DNA from 3 places in the Klebsiella planticola genome. Region 3 is predicted to be linked to each of the others. Evidence: predicted binding sites of a transcription regulator. Region 3 holds the regulator's gene; each other region holds the start of a gene.
What was found. The regulator ArgR, encoded in region 3, controls arginine synthesis, uptake and breakdown. The targets are predictions, from matches to a motif close to ANTGAATAAAAATACANT.

Region 1 (5,626 bases), 680 kb from region 3:
AACCGGAGGTGACGCGATCGGATAACTCAATAAAACCGGCTTCGCCCGTATTAAAGAAAATCAGATCTTCGGCGAAACGTGACAGGTGAACCATGCCAATCGACGCATCGGAGAGCAGCTCCAGTACGTGGTCACGGTCAGAAACGCTGTCCAGGCTATTGCGGGTCGCCGACGCAAAGCCCAGCCAGTCGGCCAGCTGCTCGCGATCGATATCATAGGCGGTACCCGCCAGCGCACCGCAGCCCAGAGGACTGACGTCCAGACGCTTGAGGGTATCCTGCAGGCGGCTTTCATCGCGCGCCAGCATCTCAACGTAGGCCAGGCACCAGTGGGCGAACGTCACCGGCTGCGCACGCTGCAGGTGGGTATAACCCGGCATAACGGCATCCTGGTTGTTCTGCGCCGTATCCACCAGCGCGCTTTGCAGCTGGCGGTTCGCAGAAAGCAGCTCCGCGACGGTATCTTTACACCACAGCTTCAGGTCGGTTGCGACCTGATCGTTACGGCTACGACCGGTATGCAATTTTTTACCCAGTTGGCCCACTTTGTCGATCAGTTTACCTTCCACCCAACTGTGGATATCTTCCGCATCGCTTGCAAGAATTTGCTGCGGATTTGCCCGCACCTCTTCCAGCAGCACGCTTAATGCCTCTTCCAGCTGCTGCTGCTCAGCGGCACTCAGAACGCCCACCGTCACCAGCGCTTTAGACCAGGCGACAGAGCCAACGATATCCTGCTCCGCCAGACGATAGTCAAAGCGCAAAGAGTCGTTGAACTGCTTGAACCGCTGATCTGCTGCCTGAGTAAAACGCCCGCCCCAAAGTGCCATAACCATTTCCTTAAATTCGTTTAGTTCTGCCGGGTGACGCTTCGCTAACCCGACCTACAGTCTTGTAGGCCCGGCAAACAATACGCCGCCGGGCATGAAATATTAAGCCAGAATACGCGTGCCGATAGGCGTGCCATTAAACAATGCCGGCAGCTGTTCCGCGTGGCGCCAGGAGGCGATATCCACCGGACGGCCCAGCGTCCGCGCCGCATCCAGCGCGGCATTCACCTTGACGATCATGCCATCAGTGATAATGCCTTGTTCGATCAGCTGCTCCGCCTTCGCCGCGGTCATTTCCGCGATGCGCTGGCCTTTACCATCAAGAATACCGCTGACATCGGAAAGCAGAATCAGATCCGCGCCAAGGGTCGCCGCCAGCGCAGTGGCCGCCTGGTCAGCGTTCACGTTCATCAGTTGCCCTTCATCGGTCACGCCGATCGAACTGACCACCGGCAGGTAGCCGCCCGCCAGCAGCGTGTTAATCAGCGCTGGCGATCCCGGCTGCGCCAGGCCAACGTGGCCCAGCTCTTCATCAAGCTGAGTGACCTTCACGCTGTCACCATCGCCAAGGAACAGGCCAACGGACGCAATATGGTGTTTCTTCGCCCATGCCAGCAGCGTCTTATTCGCAGTTCCCGCCAGCGCACCGGTAATAATGTCGATCTGATCCGCAGGCGTCACCCGCAGACCGTTTTTCTTGTTCACCGGCAGGTTGAGTTGCTTCATCAGCTCATCCACCACACAGCCGCCGCCGTGCACAATAACCAGCGGGCGATGATGCGTTTCACGATAATTGACCAGCGCGGTAAACAGACGCTCCAGCGCTTCTTCGCTGTCGAGTAAAACGCCGCCGAGTTTGATAATTAATGGGTTCATCATCACACCTTAAATAAGAGACTGCGTTTCAGCGAAGCCGAAACGAATATTCGCGCACTGGACTGCCTGCGCCGCCGCGCCTTTCAGCAGGTTATCTTCCGCCGCCACCACGATAATATGCTGGTCCTGAACCGCAAAACCGATATCACAGAATGGCAGACCTACGACGTTTTTCAATGCGGGCACGCCTTTATCGTATAAACGTACCAATGGCTTATCGGCATACGCCTGCTGGAACACTCCGGCAACCTGCTCTTTGCTGACGCCTGGCTTCAGGCGGCAGGTAATGGTTTCCAGAATCCCACGTTTAAAGTTGCCGAGATGAGGCGTAAAAATCACCTCTGCGCCAAGATGGGTCGAGATTTCCGGGTGATGGCGATGGTTGAACACACCATACGGCTGCAGGCTGACTTCACAGAAGCTATTGCCGATGGCCGCTTTACGACCCGCACCGCTGACGCCGCTGGTCGCGTTGATCACCGGCCACTGGCTAAGATCCAGCAGGTCCGCATCGATCAGTGGCTTCAGCGACAGCTGAGCCGCCGTCGGATAGCAGCCCGGTACGGCGACCAGATTCGCCTCTTTCAGTTTGTCGACGCTCCACTCTGCCAGGCCATACACCGCCTGCTCAAGCAGGGCCGGATGCTGATGAGTAAAGCCGTAATATTTTTCGTAGAACGCAGCGTCGTTTACGCGGAAGGCGCCGGATAAGTCGAATACCACGCAGCCTGCGGCAAGGAACTGCGGCGCCAGATCGTGGCTCACTTCATGGGCGGTAGCGAGGAAGACGACATCCACCCCGGCGCTAAATTCGCTGATATCTGACATCGGCTGCAGCGGTAAATCCACAATGCCTTTCAGCTGCGGATGCAAATCGGAAATGAATTTCCCTGCATCATTACTTTGCGCGGAGACCGTCAAAGCGGTTATGGTCATATGAGGATGGCGATTTACATAGGTCACTAGCTCTGCGCCGGCATAACCGCTGGCACCCACAATCAGCGTCTTCAACATCGGGGCTCTTCACCTTCTTACGTCATATTTGTCCAGGAAGCATTTCTCTTCCTCACCCTGTTAAGCCGTAAGCACTTTCCCTACACTTTATGGGTTTTCTTACGCTCAACGATAATGTATTTTTATTCACTAATACTGCATGAATATTGATACTATCATGACCCGAGGTGTGTCAACAATGAAAAACAATTTACCACCCTTTATCGAGATTTACCGCGCATTGATCGCCACACCTTCTATCAGCGCAACCGAAGAGGCGCTGGATCAAAGTAATGAGACTTTAATCAATTTACTCGCCGGCTGGTTCCGCGAAATTGGCTTCAATGTCGAAGTGCAGCCGGTGCCGGATACGCGCAACAAATTCAATATGCTGGCCAGCACCGGCCACGGCGCTGGCGGCCTGCTCCTCGCCGGACATACGGATACCGTTCCTTTTGATGACGGCCGCTGGACCCGCGATCCTTTCACCCTCACCGAGCACGAAAACAAGCTGTACGGCCTCGGCACCGCCGACATGAAAGGCTTTTTTGCCTTTATTCTTGATGCCCTGCGCGATGTCGATGTCAGTCAGCTGAAAAAACCGCTCTACATCCTGGCTACCGCCGATGAAGAGACCAGCATGGCCGGCGCCCGTTACTTTGCCGAAACGACCCTGTTGCGCCCGGATTGCGCCATCATCGGTGAACCCACCTCTCTGCAGCCGGTACGCGCGCACAAAGGCCATATGTCCAACGCCATCCGTATCCAGGGGCAGTCCGGCCACTCCAGCGATCCGGCGCGCGGCGTCAACGCCATTGAGCTGATGCACGATGCCATTGGTCGCATCATGCAGCTGCGCGACTCGCTGAAAGAGCGCTATCACTACGATGCCTTCACCGTACCGTATCCGACGCTCAACCTCGGGGCTATCCATGGCGGCGACGCCTCAAACCGCATCTGCGCCTGCTGCGAGCTGCATATGGATATTCGCCCACTTCCGGGCATGACGCTCAACGATCTCAACGGACTGCTGGATGAAGCGCTGGCACCGGTTAGCGAGCGCTGGCCGGGTCGCCTGACCGTCTCCGAGCTGCATCCGCCGATTCCGGGCTACGAATGCCCGCCGGACCACCGGCTGGTTCAGGTTGTTGAAAAGCTCCTCGGCGCACAAACTGAAGTCGTGAACTACTGCACCGAAGCGCCGTTTATCCAGACGCTCTGCCCGACGCTGGTTTTAGGTCCTGGCTCCATTAACCAGGCCCACCAGCCGGATGAATATCTGGAAACCCGCTTTATCAAGCCGACCCGTGAGCTGATTACGCAGGTTGTCCACCATTTCTGCTGGCACTAAAGCCTGCGGATCCCGCCTCTTTTCCTGGGGCGGGACGGTGATTCTGGTCACATTTCCATAAGCAACGCTTATCAAGCGACGTCTGAGTTAAATTTCGCAAATTGCCGCCATTTATTCGTTTGCTGAAGCGATTTCGCAACAATTGACGTGGGGGTTTTTACGTGGCTTTATAAAAGACGGCTGCTTATCCGCCGCTCAACGTTGCAGAGTGCCGGGTATAACAAAATAAAATGAGATGGGGTGTCTGGGGTAACATGAACGAACAATATTCCGCTTTGCGTAGTAATGTCAGTATGCTCGGTAAGGTGCTAGGCGATACCATCAAGGATGCACTGGGAGAGAACATTCTTGATCGTGTCGAAACTATCCGTAAATTGTCCAAGTCTTCTCGCGCCGGCAATGAAGCCAATCGCCAGGAATTGCTCACCACGCTGCAAAACTTGTCCAACGACGAGCTGCTGCCGGTCGCTCGCGCCTTCAGCCAGTTCCTGAACCTGGCGAATACGGCGGAGCAGTACCACAGTATTTCGCCAAACGGCGAAGCGGCCAGCAATCCGGAAGTGATTGCCCGCACCCTGAGAAAACTCAAAGACCAACCCCATCTCAACGAAGATACCATTAAAAAAGCGGTGGAGTCCCTGTCTCTGGAGCTGGTATTAACCGCTCACCCCACCGAGATCACCCGCCGTACGCTGATCCACAAAATGGTGGAAGTGAACAACTGCCTGAAGCAGCTTGATAATAAAGATATCGCGGATTACGAACACCATCAGCTGATGCGCCGTCTGCGCCAGCTGATCGCCCAGTCATGGCATACGGATGAAATCCGTAAGTACCGCCCGACCCCAGTTGATGAAGCGAAATGGGGGTTTGCCGTAGTTGAAAACAGCCTGTGGGAAGGGGTACCAAACTACCTGCGTGAGCTGAACGAACAGCTGGAAGAGAACCTCAACTATCAGCTGCCGGTTGACTTTGTACCGGTGCGCTTTACCTCCTGGATGGGCGGTGACCGCGACGGTAACCCGAATGTGACCGCCGATATCACCCGTCAGGTGCTGCTGCTGAGCCGCTGGAAAGCCACCGACCTGTTCCTGAAAGATATTCAGCTGTTGATTTCCGAACTGTCGATGGTCGAATGTACCGACGAACTGCGGGAGCTGGCCGGCGCGGAAGGCGCGCAGGAACCGTATCGTTATCTGATGAAAAAACTGCGTACCCAGCTGATGGAAACGCAGGCCTGGCTGGAAGCTCGCCTGAAAGGACAGAAGCTGCCGAAACCTGCCGGCCTGATTACCCAGAACGAACAGCTGTGGGAACCACTTTATGCCTGCTATAAGTCGCTGCAGTCCTGCGGCATGGGCATTATTGCCAACGGCGAACTGCTCGATACCCTGCGCCGCGTGAAATCGTTCGGCGTACCGCTCGTGCGTATCGATATTCGTCAGGAAAGCACCCGCCATACCGAAGCACTGGGAGAGATGACCCGTTATCTCGGTATCGGCGATTACGAAAGCTGGTCAGAAGCCGACAAACAGGCTTTCCTGATCCGCGAACTGAACTCCAAACGCCCGCTGCTG
Region 2 (5,626 bases), 490 kb from region 3:
GAAATATCGCGTACGGCGTCGCCAATCCAGGGTTTGTCCACCCGCTGGCCAAAATAGTCATTCGGGCCGCCGAGCCGGATGCCTAACGCGCCGGCGACGCTGGCTTCCGACCACGCGCAATTGGGGCTGCTGTGCTGATAGCGATCGCGCCAGCCGATACGCAGGGCGCCCGCGGCGTCGTAGCGACATAACCACGCCGCGAGGCTGAACAGCAGCCAGCTCAGACGCGCGGGAATACAGTTCGCCACATCATCAAGGCGGGCGCTGACCATACCAATGGAGCGGTATTTTTCATGTTTATACCCCACCATGGAGTCGAGGGTGTTGACCGCTTTATAGGCCATCGCCAGCGGCGCGCCGCCCAGCAGCAGGAAGAACAGCGGCGCAATAATGCCATCGACGGTGTTTTCTGCAACCGTCTCCACCACCGCGCGATTGATCTGTTCAGGTTGGAGCTGCGCGGTTTCGCGCCCGACAATCCAGGAGAGCTTTTCCCGGCTGAGCGCCACATCGCCCGCGCGCAGCGGACGTTCGACTTCCCGGGCGGAATCCGCAAGGCAGCGCCCGGCCAGGAGCGTAAAGATCATCCACACTTCAACTCCCCAGCCCAGCCAGGGATGGAGGCTTGCCGCCAGTTTCAGTAGGCTCCAGGAGAGGAGCCAGGTCAGGCCAACCACCGTCAGCCACATCAGCGCGCCGCCAACGCGCAGCGCACGGTCGCTATGGCAATACCGGCGTACGATACGTTGAGTCAAGGTGATGAGATTGCCGATCCAGCGTACCGGATGCGGCCAGCGCGGCGGGTCGCCGATGAAAAAATCGAGAATCCAGGCCACGCACCAGGCAAGTAACGTCATTGCCCGGGCCTCGTTGCCGCCCGCCAGCGGGCGGCAATGGATGAATGGAGTCGTACCGCCATACCCTGTTCCTGTTCAGGGTGGTCGGGGTGTAAAGGTGCGCCTGACGCCGTCTTGCGACGGCACGCATCTGAGCAACCCACTTCCCACCGAAGTTGTTGGTAATGACCGACAGGCAGGTTTTCTGGCTTAGCGTCATCCTCGCCCGCCCTTCCCGGATTCGCGGCCGGTGGTATTTACGGGGTCGTCAGCATCACAGCAGCGGGGGCTGCGGAGGCGTTTCACCCCCTTCCCTTGCACCTGTTGGTTATCCTGCGGCTGCATCCGGACGCTCGTCAGACCGGGTATCTGAAGCAACAGGCGGCCTATTATGCCATACGGAGAAGCCGGTCGCTTGCAGTCAGAGGGGAGCGGCAAGGATAGCGCAGAGCGCCGTAAGCAGCAGTTGATTCTCCTCAGGGCTGCGAATCGCTACGCGGTAATAACCGTTTCCCAGTCCCGGATAGTTAGCGCAGCTGCGAATCAAGATATGCTGCTGCAGCAACGCCTGCTGCAGATCGAGCTCCGGGAGATGGCAACGTAAAAAGAGATAGTTCGCCCGCCCCGGATAGACGCTCAGGCCGGGAAGCTGACGGAGGGCCTGATAGAACCGGCTACCCTCCTGCGCCAGCCATCGCCAGGTGGCCTGCTGATAGGCGCGATCCTTGAGCGCTATTTCCCCCGCCAGAGCGGCAAACGCGTTGATCGACCACGGCATTTGTTTCTCGCGCAGTCGGGCCACCGCTCGTTCATCGCTGTTAACCAGGTAGCCCAGACGCAGGCCGGGAATGGCGTAAAATTTGGTCAGCGAGCGGAGCACCCAGATATGCGGACTGTTTTGCAGAAAGGGGATAAATCCCGGCTGGTCAGGAATGAAATCGATAAACGCTTCATCAAGAATCAGCGCGATACCGGCGTCCCGGCAGCGGGCGGCAATCGCCTCAAGCAGCGGGCGCTCCGGCAGCAGGCCGGTCGGATTATTGGGCGTACAGAGGAACAAACAGTCCAGCTCTGGCGTCAGCGCCTCGAGAATCGCGTCGGTCAACTGCCAGCCATCCTCTTCACGCAGCGCGAACTCGAGGATAGTGCAATCGACCGTCTGCAGCGCGCGGCGATATTCTGCAAAACCGGGTTTCACCACCATCGCCGTGCGCGGCTTTAGCCCGTGAACGAGCGTAAAAATGGATTCGGTTTCGCCATTGCCTGCCAGGATCCACGATGCGGAAATACGGTGGTGTTCCGCCAGCGCAAGGTGCAACTGCGGGTATTCAACGTCAGGGTAGCGCTCCGCCAGGGCCAGATTATCGATAAGCGCGCGTCTGACGCTTTCCGGCATGCCAAGAGGATTAATATTGGCGCTGAAATCCCGAAGCTGGTGCGCCTCAATGCCCAGCAGCGCAGCGGCTTCCCGGGTATTACCGCCGTGCGCGCTCTTCAGTAGCGCCATCTCCCGCTCCCGTATTATCCGCGCCTTGCCAGCGTGGCGCCATCGGCGAAGTAGGCTTTAATCCCCGCCAGAATCGACTCAGCCACCTGCTGCTGGAAGGTCGCCGTTTTCAGCTTACGCTCTTCTTCTACGTTACTGATAAACGCCGTCTCCACCAGGATCGACGGAATATCCGGCGCCTTCAGCACCGCAAAGCCCGCCTGCTCCACCTGATTTTTATGCAGATTATTGATTCTGCCCATTTTTTGCAGCACCGCTTTACCAAACTTCAGGCTGTCGGCGATGGTCAGCGACTGCACCATATCGAACATCGTATGGTCGACATAGCGATCGCCGCTCTTGCTGACGCCCCCGATCAGGTCAGAGGCGTTCTGGGTCTGCGCGAGGAATTTTGCGGCGGTACTGGTGGCGCCTTTGGTCGACAGGGCAAATACCGATGAGCCTCGCGGCTGTCGGCTGGTGAAGGCATCGGCGTGAATCGACACGAACAGATCGGCGCGCTGCTTTTGCGCTTTGGCCACGCGAACCTTCAGCGGAATGAAGACATCTTCATTGCGGGTCATGTAGGCCCGCATGTTGCCCTCTTTTTCGATGAGCGCCCGTAGCCGCCGGGCAATCTGCAGCACCACATCTTTCTCACGGGTATGGTATTTGCCGATCGCGCCGGAGTCTTCACCGCCGTGGCCCGGATCGAGCATGATCACAATAGGTCGGTCGCGCCCGGCTTTACCCGGCTTCGGCCCGCTTTCTGCAGGAGGGACCTGACGTTCGAGATCGCCCTTGTTGTAATCTTCCAGTAACGCCAGCAGCGGATCCTGAACATCGGTGGCGGTCGAAGGATAGAGATCCATCACCAGACGTTCCTTAAAGCCGGCCACCGGCGCCAGGGCAAAGAGCTGCGGTTTGATGTTCTGCTTGAGTTCAAAGACCATGCGCACGGTTTGCGGATCAAACTGGCCGACGCGCGCGGACTTAATATAAGGGTCATCATCGCGAATACTCGCCCCCATGCCTTTTAGCACGGAGTTAAGATTGACGCCTTCCAGATCGACCACCAGCCGTTCCGGATTGCTCAACGCAAACTGCCGATATTTCAGCACATGACTGGATTCTACCGTAACGCGCGTATAGGTTGACGACGGCCAGACGCGTACGGCGACGACCTGCGCGGCGGCCGCTAAACCCAGCGGGCTGACGCTCATTAACCACATTGCGCCCGCCCCCTGTAAAAAACGACGACGGCTTAATCCTGACTTGTATCCCGGCATGCCACTCCCAAGCAATAAAACGTATTGGTACTCAAAACAGACAGATTGACCGGAAACTTTAACGAAAGCTGCATAACCTGTCATCAATAAAAGGGTAAACAATCTTAGGCAGCGCGCATTTGATCACAGATTTTTATCAGTTTCGTCGCAAATTTAGACTTGCGTTTAACCACGAAACAGAATAAAAATACACTAATTACGAATAATCATGCATTGAGGGTTGAGTCATGGTGAAGGAGCGTCGCACCGAACTGGTAGAAGGATTCCGCCATTCTGTCCCCTATATTAACGCTCATCGGGGAAAAACGTTTGTCATCATGCTCGGCGGCGAAGCAATCGAGCATGAGAATTTCTCCAGTATTGTCAATGACATTGGCCTTTTACATAGCCTGGGCATCCGCCTGGTGGTGGTCTATGGCGCGCGCCCGCAGATTGATGCCAATCTGGCAGAGCATCACCACGAACCGGTTTACCATAAACAGACCCGCGTCACCGACGCCAAAACCCTCGAGCTGGTGAAACAGGCTGCGGGCATGCTGCAGCTGGAAATTACCGCGCGTCTGTCAATGAGCCTGAATAACACCCCGCTGCAGGGCGCCCATATCAACGTGGTGAGCGGCAACTTTATTATCGCTCAGCCGCTGGGCGTCGACGACGGCGTGGATTATTGCCATAGCGGACGCATCCGCCGTATCGATGAAGAGGCGATCCATCGCCAGCTGGATAACGGCGCTATCGTGCTGATGGGTCCGGTTGCCGTTTCCGTCACCGGCGAAAGCTTCAATCTGACCTCGGAAGAGATTGCCACCCAGCTGGCCGTGAAGCTGAAGGCGGAAAAGATGATCGGCTTCTGCTCTTCGCAAGGGGTTTACAACCAGGATGGGGTGATTGTTTCCGAACTGTTCCCCAACGAAGCTCAGGCGCGCGTGGAAGAGCTGGAGGCGGAAGAGGATTACAACTCCGGCACGGTGCGTTTTCTGCGCGGTGCCGTCAAGGCCTGCCGCAGCGGCGTGCGTCGTTGCCACCTGATCAGCTATCAGGAAGACGGGGCGCTGCTGCAGGAGCTGTTCTCTCGCGACGGTATCGGCACCCAGATCGTCATGGAAAGCGCCGAGCAGATTCGCCGCGCCACCATTAACGATATCGGCGGTATTCTTGAGCTGATTAGCCCACTGGAGCAACAGGGCATTCTGGTGCGCCGCTCCCGCGAACAGCTGGAGATGGAAATCGATAAATTCACGATTATTCAGCGCGATAACACCACGATTGCCTGCGCCGCGCTCTATCCGTTCCCGGAAGAGAAAATCGGCGAAATGGCCTGCGTCGCGGTGCATCCGGACTATCGCAGCTCATCGCGCGGTGAAGTGCTGCTGAACCGCATCGCCACCCAGGCGAAGCAGATGGGATTGAGCAAATTGTTTGTCCTGACCACCCGCAGTATTCACTGGTTCCAGGAGCGCGGCTTTACGCCGGTCGATATCGATCTGCTGCCGGAAAGTAAGAAAGAGATGTACAACTACCAACGTCGTTCCAAAGTGATGATGGCCGACCTCGGCTGATGTCACCGCCCCGGATAACGGCGTAAACGCCTTATCCGGGCGCCCCTCCTCTGCCCCTCTGAGTCAGCGCATCCCACATGTAGCCCGGCTAAGCACAGCGCCAGCCGGGGAAAACGCTGACGCTTGAGTCAGCAATCCCCGGCGGGCAGAGGAAGGTTGAGATTACGCGCCGCTGGCGAAGATGTCCGCCAGCCCGCTGCGCCGCTCGGTACGGGCGACAATGGACTGGGTTAGCACCTGTTCATCGGCATAAATCGATAGCCGCTGTTTTGCCCGCGTGATCGCGGTATAGACCAGCTCGCGGGTGACCAGCGGTACGATTTTGGCGGGCAGAATCAACGCCGCATGGTCAAACTCTGACCCCTGCGATTTATGCACCGTCATCGCCCAGGCGGTGTCGTGCTCCGGCAAACGACTCGGCTGCACCGATTTAATGCTGCCATCCGGCATCGGGAA
Region 3 (5,626 bases):
TCGGGCAGACCGCCACATCCGGCATTATTTCCGCACTCGGTCGCAGCGGTCTGAACCTTGAAGGGCTGGAGAACTTTATCCAGACCGATGCCTCTATTAACCGGGGTAATTCCGGCGGCGCGCTGCTGAACCTGAACGGCGAGTTGATTGGTATCAACACCGCGATTCTGGCGCCAGGCGGCGGCAGCGTCGGCATTGGCTTTGCCATTCCGAGTAATATGGCGCAAACCCTCGCTCAACAGCTGATCCAGTTTGGCGAAATCAAACGCGGCCTGCTGGGAATTAAGGGCATGGAAATGAGCGCGGATATTGCTAAAGCGATGAATATCGACGCTCAGCGCGGGGCCTTCGTCAGCGAAGTCTTACCGAATTCAGGTTCGGCGAAAGCCGGGATTAAGTCCGGCGACGTGATTGTCAGCATGAACGGTAAACCGCTGAGCAGCTTTGCCGAGCTGCGTTCGCGAATTGCCACGACCGAGCCGGGCACCAAAGTGAAGCTGGGCCTGCTGCGCGACGGGAAACCGCTGGATGTCGAAGTCACTCTGGATAAGAGCACCTCGTCTACCGCCAGCGCCGATCTCATCATCCCTGCGCTTCAGGGGGCATCGCTGAGCGACGGTCAGATGAAAGACGGCACTAAAGGCGTCGCCGTCGACAATGTCGATAAAGGAAGCCCGGCGGCGCAGGTTGGCCTGCACAAGGACGATATTATTATCGGCCTGAACCGCGAGCGCGTGCGCTCTATTGCCGAACTACGTAAAGTGCTGGAGAGCAAGCCGGCGGTCATCGCTCTGAACGTCATTCGCGGTAACGAAAGCATCTATCTGCTGCTGCGATAACACGCATTTCCGGACATCGCCCGCAGTGCGATGTCCGGATAACTCGTGTTATGCTGCGCATGTCCATCCATCAACGATACCGGTATCATGCCTGGAAAGTTTTTACGTTCTGTACTCATTGGTTTGATCGTCGGAGGCCTGCTTCTGGCCGTAATGCCTTCGCTGCGTCAATGGCATCTGTCGACAACAACCCAGTACGATAGCGCGGACGAGTCGCCCGCCAGCTATAATTCTGCCGTTCGCCGCGCTGCCCCTGCGGTGGTCAACGTCTATAATCGCGCGCTGAACGGTACCAGCCATAATCAGCTGACTCTGGGCTCCGGCGTTATCATGGACCAGCGTGGTTACATTCTGACCAACAAACACGTCATTAATGATGCGGATCAGATTATTGTCGCCCTGCAGGATGGTCGTGTTTTTGAAGCGTTACTGGTTGGCTCTGACACCCTGACTGACCTGGCGGTATTAAAAATTAACGCCAATGCCGGCCTGCCGGTCATCCCTATCAACCCGAAACGAGTGCCGCATATCGGCGATGTCGTCCTTGCGATTGGTAACCCTTACAACCTCGGTCAGACGATTACTCAAGGGATTATCAGCGCTACCGGTCGTATCGGCCTGAACCCTACCGGACGGCAAAATTTCCTGCAAACCGATGCATCAATCAACCACGGCAACTCCGGTGGCGCGCTGGTGAACTCGCTGGGCGAACTGATGGGTATCAACACGCTGTCATTTGATAAAAGTAATGATGGTGAAACGCCGGAAGGGATCGGCTTTGCGATTCCCTTCCAGCTGGCAACCAAGATCATGGATAAGCTGATCCGCGATGGCCGCGTGATCCGCGGTTATATCGGTATCAGCGGCCGCGAGATTGCGCCGCTGCATGCTCAGGGCGGCGGCATCGATCAGCTGCAGGGGATTGTGGTTAATGACGTTGCTCCGGATGGTCCGGCGGCTCAGGCCGGTATCCGCGCCAACGACGTGATCATTTCGGTGAATGACAAACCGGCGGTTTCCGCCCTCGAAACCATGGACCAGGTCGCGGAAATCCGCCCAGGCTCCGAAATTCCGGTGGTTATCATGCGCGATGACAAAAAAATCACTCTGCATATCGCCGTTCAGGAATATCCGGCGACCAACTGACCGACATAAAAAAACCGGAGCCGCGGCTCCGGTTTTTTTATCGCATCGCCATTTTATTTATTGACGAAATCTTCGCCCAGGGCGATATCTTTCTTCAGCGTATCGAGCATGCCTTCCAGCGCCTGTTGCTCAAAGGCGCTCAGCTTACCGAACGACTGACGCTCTTCGATGCCGTTTTTGCCCAGCAGTAACGGCTGTGAGAAGAAACGCGCGTACTGGCCATCGCCTTCAACATAAGCGCATTCGACCACGCCTTTCTCGCCCTGCATCGCACGCACTAAGGAAAGACCAAAGCGGGCGGCCGCTTGCCCCATAGAAAGCGTGGCAGAACCACCACCGGCTTTGGCTTCAACGACTTCGGTGCCGGCGTTCTGGATGCGTTTAGTCAGATCGGCAACTTCTTGCTCACTGAAGCTCACGCCAGCAATCTGCGACAATAACGGCAGGATGGTCACGCCGGAGTGGCCGCCAATAACCGGCACTTCAACGTCGGATGCGGATTTACCTTTCAGCTCAGCCACAAAGGTATTTGAACGGATGATGTCCAGCGTGGTAACGCCAAACAGTTTGTTCTTATCGTACACGCCCGCTTTTTTCAGCACTTCTGCCGCAATAGCCACCGTCGTGTTCACCGGGTTAGTAATGATACCGATGCAGGCTTGCGGGCAGGTTTTCGCTATCTGCTGTACCAGGTTCTTCACGATACCAGCGTTAACGTTAAATAAATCGGAGCGATCCATGCCTGGCTTACGGGCTACGCCAGCGGAAATCAGCACCACATCAGCCCCAACAAGCGCCGGAGTTGCGTCTTCACCGGAGAAACCTTTGATTTTTACATCGGTAGGGATATGGCTAAGATCAACCGCCACGCCCGGCGTGACCGGAGCAATGTCGTACAACGAGAGTTCTGAACCTGAAGGCAGTTGGGTCTTAAGTAGTAGGGCAAGCGCCTGGCCGATTCCACCAGCGGCGCCGAGGACTGCAACTTTCATCCTAAACTCCTTATTATGGTTAATATAGTCTTTCGTTACTCCGTCGCCTGGACCTTAATTCACAAGATGAACAATTACAATAAGTATGGTTGAAGAATGCGTTCTGGTGCGCAGCGATGCATCCGCTTCGCATTTTCATCCCTGAGACTGACCATCCAGCAAAACGTAGTACCGGATCGACTGTTGGTTACAATACACCCAGCTCACTCGGCAAAACAACATCATTCTCATAACATTTAGTTTACTTTTACAGCGATTTACGCGCTGTGATGAAGGCATGTTCCTTAGCAGGGTTATTTGCTAAAATATGCCCCCTTCATAACATTATTTACTTTATCCCCCTGCGGATTATTTGCATAAAAATTCATTACTATGCATAATGATGTTGTTTTTACCACCATAATTTGGGTGACTTATGCGAAGTTCGGCAAAACAAGAAGAACTGGTTAAAGCGTTTAAACTGCTGCTTAAAGAAGAAAAGTTCAGCTCTCAAGGTGAAATCGTCCAGGCGCTGCAGGAAGAAGGTTTCGATAATATCAACCAATCGAAAGTCTCCCGCATGTTGACAAAATTTGGCGCGGTTCGTACCCGTAACGCCAAAATGGAGATGGTCTATTGCCTGCCTGCCGAGCTTGGCGTTCCGACGACCTCCAGCCCGCTGAAAAACCTCGTGTTGGATATCGACTATAACGATGCCGTCGTGGTTATCCATACCAGCCCGGGCGCAGCGCAGCTGATTGCTCGCCTGCTGGACTCTCTCGGCAAAGCGGAAGGGATTCTCGGCAGCATTGCCGGGGATGACACCATCTTTACGACCCCGGCCAGAGGCTTCACCGTCAAAGATCTGTACGACGCCATTCTCGTTCTGTTTGAACAGGAACTCTGAGAGCCTCCCCTCTGGTCCCCACCAGAGGGTCTTTTCAAAAATATTGCATTTCTTTAACATTTAGTGTGGTTTTCGGCCTCTATACATACTTTTACCGAATGAACTCGCCGGAAGCGCACAAAATATCAAAACATCCTATCTATATGATTTTAATCGCTATATCAGACCTGAATGGCGAGTAAATGACATTTCTAATTCTTATATGTTATAAAAACGACAATTCTTTGTAATTATTTACTCATACAACCATTAGCAGGGTATTAATATTTTTGGTGATTAGTGTATACTTGATTTTGTGATGAGGGTCACGAAACGAAGAGCCCTCAATAATAAGATTCGACGAGGTGAACATCATGAAAATCAAAACAACTGTCGCTGCACTAAGCATCCTGTCTGTTCTGTCATTTGGCGCTTTCGCCGCTGACTCTATCAACAGCGATCAGGCACAAGGCCGTCAGTCAATCGGTACCATTTCCGTCGGCGCGGTGAGTTCTTCCCCGATGGATATGCATGAAATGCTGAACAAAAAAGCTCAGGAAGAAGGTGCATCTTCTTATCGCATCATCGAAGCCCGTACCGGTGACCACTGGCACGCTACGGCAGAGCTTTATAAATAAGACGTAACGATTGTCGGTTACGAACTCAATACGAATAATTTCCAGCGGCCCAGGCCCATATAAAGCCTCCCGCCGCTGCAACAAATGGTTGGAGTAAAGATTATGAAACGTTCAATGATCATCGCATCCCTGGGCCTGGCTTCCGTTCTCTCCTTCGGCGCGAGTGCCGCCGTACATCAGGTCAACGCGGAACAAGCTCAAAACCTGCAGTCGATGGGCACCATCTCTGTTTCTCAGGTAGGCAGCGCCCCGATGGATATGCGCCATGAACTGGCGGCTAAAGCCGAAAAAGAAGGCGCCAGCAGCTACCGTATTATTGAAGCCCGTACCGGCGATAGCTGGCACGCTACAGCTGAGTTGTACAAATAAACCCTCGTCGTCTTGTCCGACGACTTGCCCCCGCCCGTCGGGGGCTTTTTTATGCCTGCCTGGCGTTAAACCGTAGCTCCCCTTCCAGCTCTTCTTCCGCTTCATCAAACAGCAATATCAAGGCGCCAAAGCGCCGACGCTGCTTATCGCTTAAGTGAATAAACTCAATCTCCAGCGGCAGCGGCAGCAGACCGCCGGTTACGGCTTCCCACAGTGAGTCCAGATTGTTCACCTGCTCGCGGTTGAGCGAGAAGCTCTGTGAAAACTCACGATAGAAATCCTGCTGATCGGCTATATCATCAAAATCAAATGTATAGATAGTCATCGCCCACACCCTGTCAACATCGCGCTATTGCCACCCGCCAATACTGCCCATACTTGCACGCGCCGGGGTTTCTTTCCCTGCTTCCCTGAACGAAACGCGAATATCCCCGACGATTAAGTATAGTGATAAAAAAACCGACGCTTCAGCGTCGGTTTCAGGGAGTTAGTGATTGGTGAAGGCGTACTGGTATTTTCGCAACATCTCCACCAGCCGCCGGACCGGTTCGGTCACCTGCGGCGATGCCTCCCAGGCCTGCAGTTTTTCCTGATAAACGTCCAGCTCTTCAAGCAGACGGGCGAAATAGCGACGCCGCTTATCATCGTTGCTGGCGGATATCATATGGTCCGCGGTGCGTCGCAGCTGGCGATGGAATGCAGAGAGATCTTCGTTGACCGGTACCGGAGCGTCCCGCAAACGTTGATGGGCAATAATCAGCGTCAATGCGAGGCGGA

Region 1: argC (N-acetyl-gamma-glutamyl-phosphate reductase) is a predicted target of ArgR. The motif match lies at 2,833-2,850, and genes of this name have one in related genera.
Region 2: argA (amino-acid N-acetyltransferase) is a predicted target of ArgR. The motif match lies at 3,788-3,805, and genes of this name have one in related genera.

Annotation. Positions count from the first base shown of each region.
Region 1 covers NZ_CP026047.1:1,871,782-1,877,407, reverse strand. Annotated here, with positions in the region: gene argH (argininosuccinate lyase) at 1-829, opposite strand, end outside; gene argB (acetylglutamate kinase) at 932-1,708, opposite strand; gene argC (N-acetyl-gamma-glutamyl-phosphate reductase) at 1,715-2,719, opposite strand; gene argE (acetylornithine deacetylase) at 2,898-4,049, shown strand; gene ppc (phosphoenolpyruvate carboxylase) at 4,304-5,626, shown strand, end outside.
Region 2 covers NZ_CP026047.1:702,297-707,922, forward strand. Annotated here, with positions in the region: gene cbiB (adenosylcobinamide-phosphate synthase CbiB) at 1-857, opposite strand, end outside; cobalamin riboswitch at 1,015-1,176, opposite strand; gene cobD (threonine-phosphate decarboxylase CobD) at 1,258-2,343, opposite strand; gene amiC (N-acetylmuramoyl-L-alanine amidase AmiC) at 2,358-3,611, opposite strand; gene argA (amino-acid N-acetyltransferase) at 3,839-5,170, shown strand; gene recD (exodeoxyribonuclease V subunit alpha) at 5,333-5,626, opposite strand, start outside.
Region 3 covers NZ_CP026047.1:1,194,703-1,200,328, forward strand. Annotated here, with positions in the region: gene degQ (serine endoprotease DegQ) at 1-839, shown strand, start outside; gene degS (outer membrane-stress sensor serine endopeptidase DegS) at 927-1,985, shown strand; gene mdh (malate dehydrogenase) at 2,039-2,977, opposite strand; gene argR (transcriptional regulator ArgR) at 3,393-3,863, shown strand; gene yhcN (peroxide/acid stress response protein YhcN) at 4,217-4,480, shown strand; gene yhcN-B (DUF1471 family stress response protein YhcN-B) at 4,583-4,849, shown strand; gene MC50_RS05790 (barstar family protein) at 4,899-5,174, opposite strand; gene aaeB (p-hydroxybenzoic acid efflux pump subunit AaeB) at 5,337-5,626, opposite strand, start outside.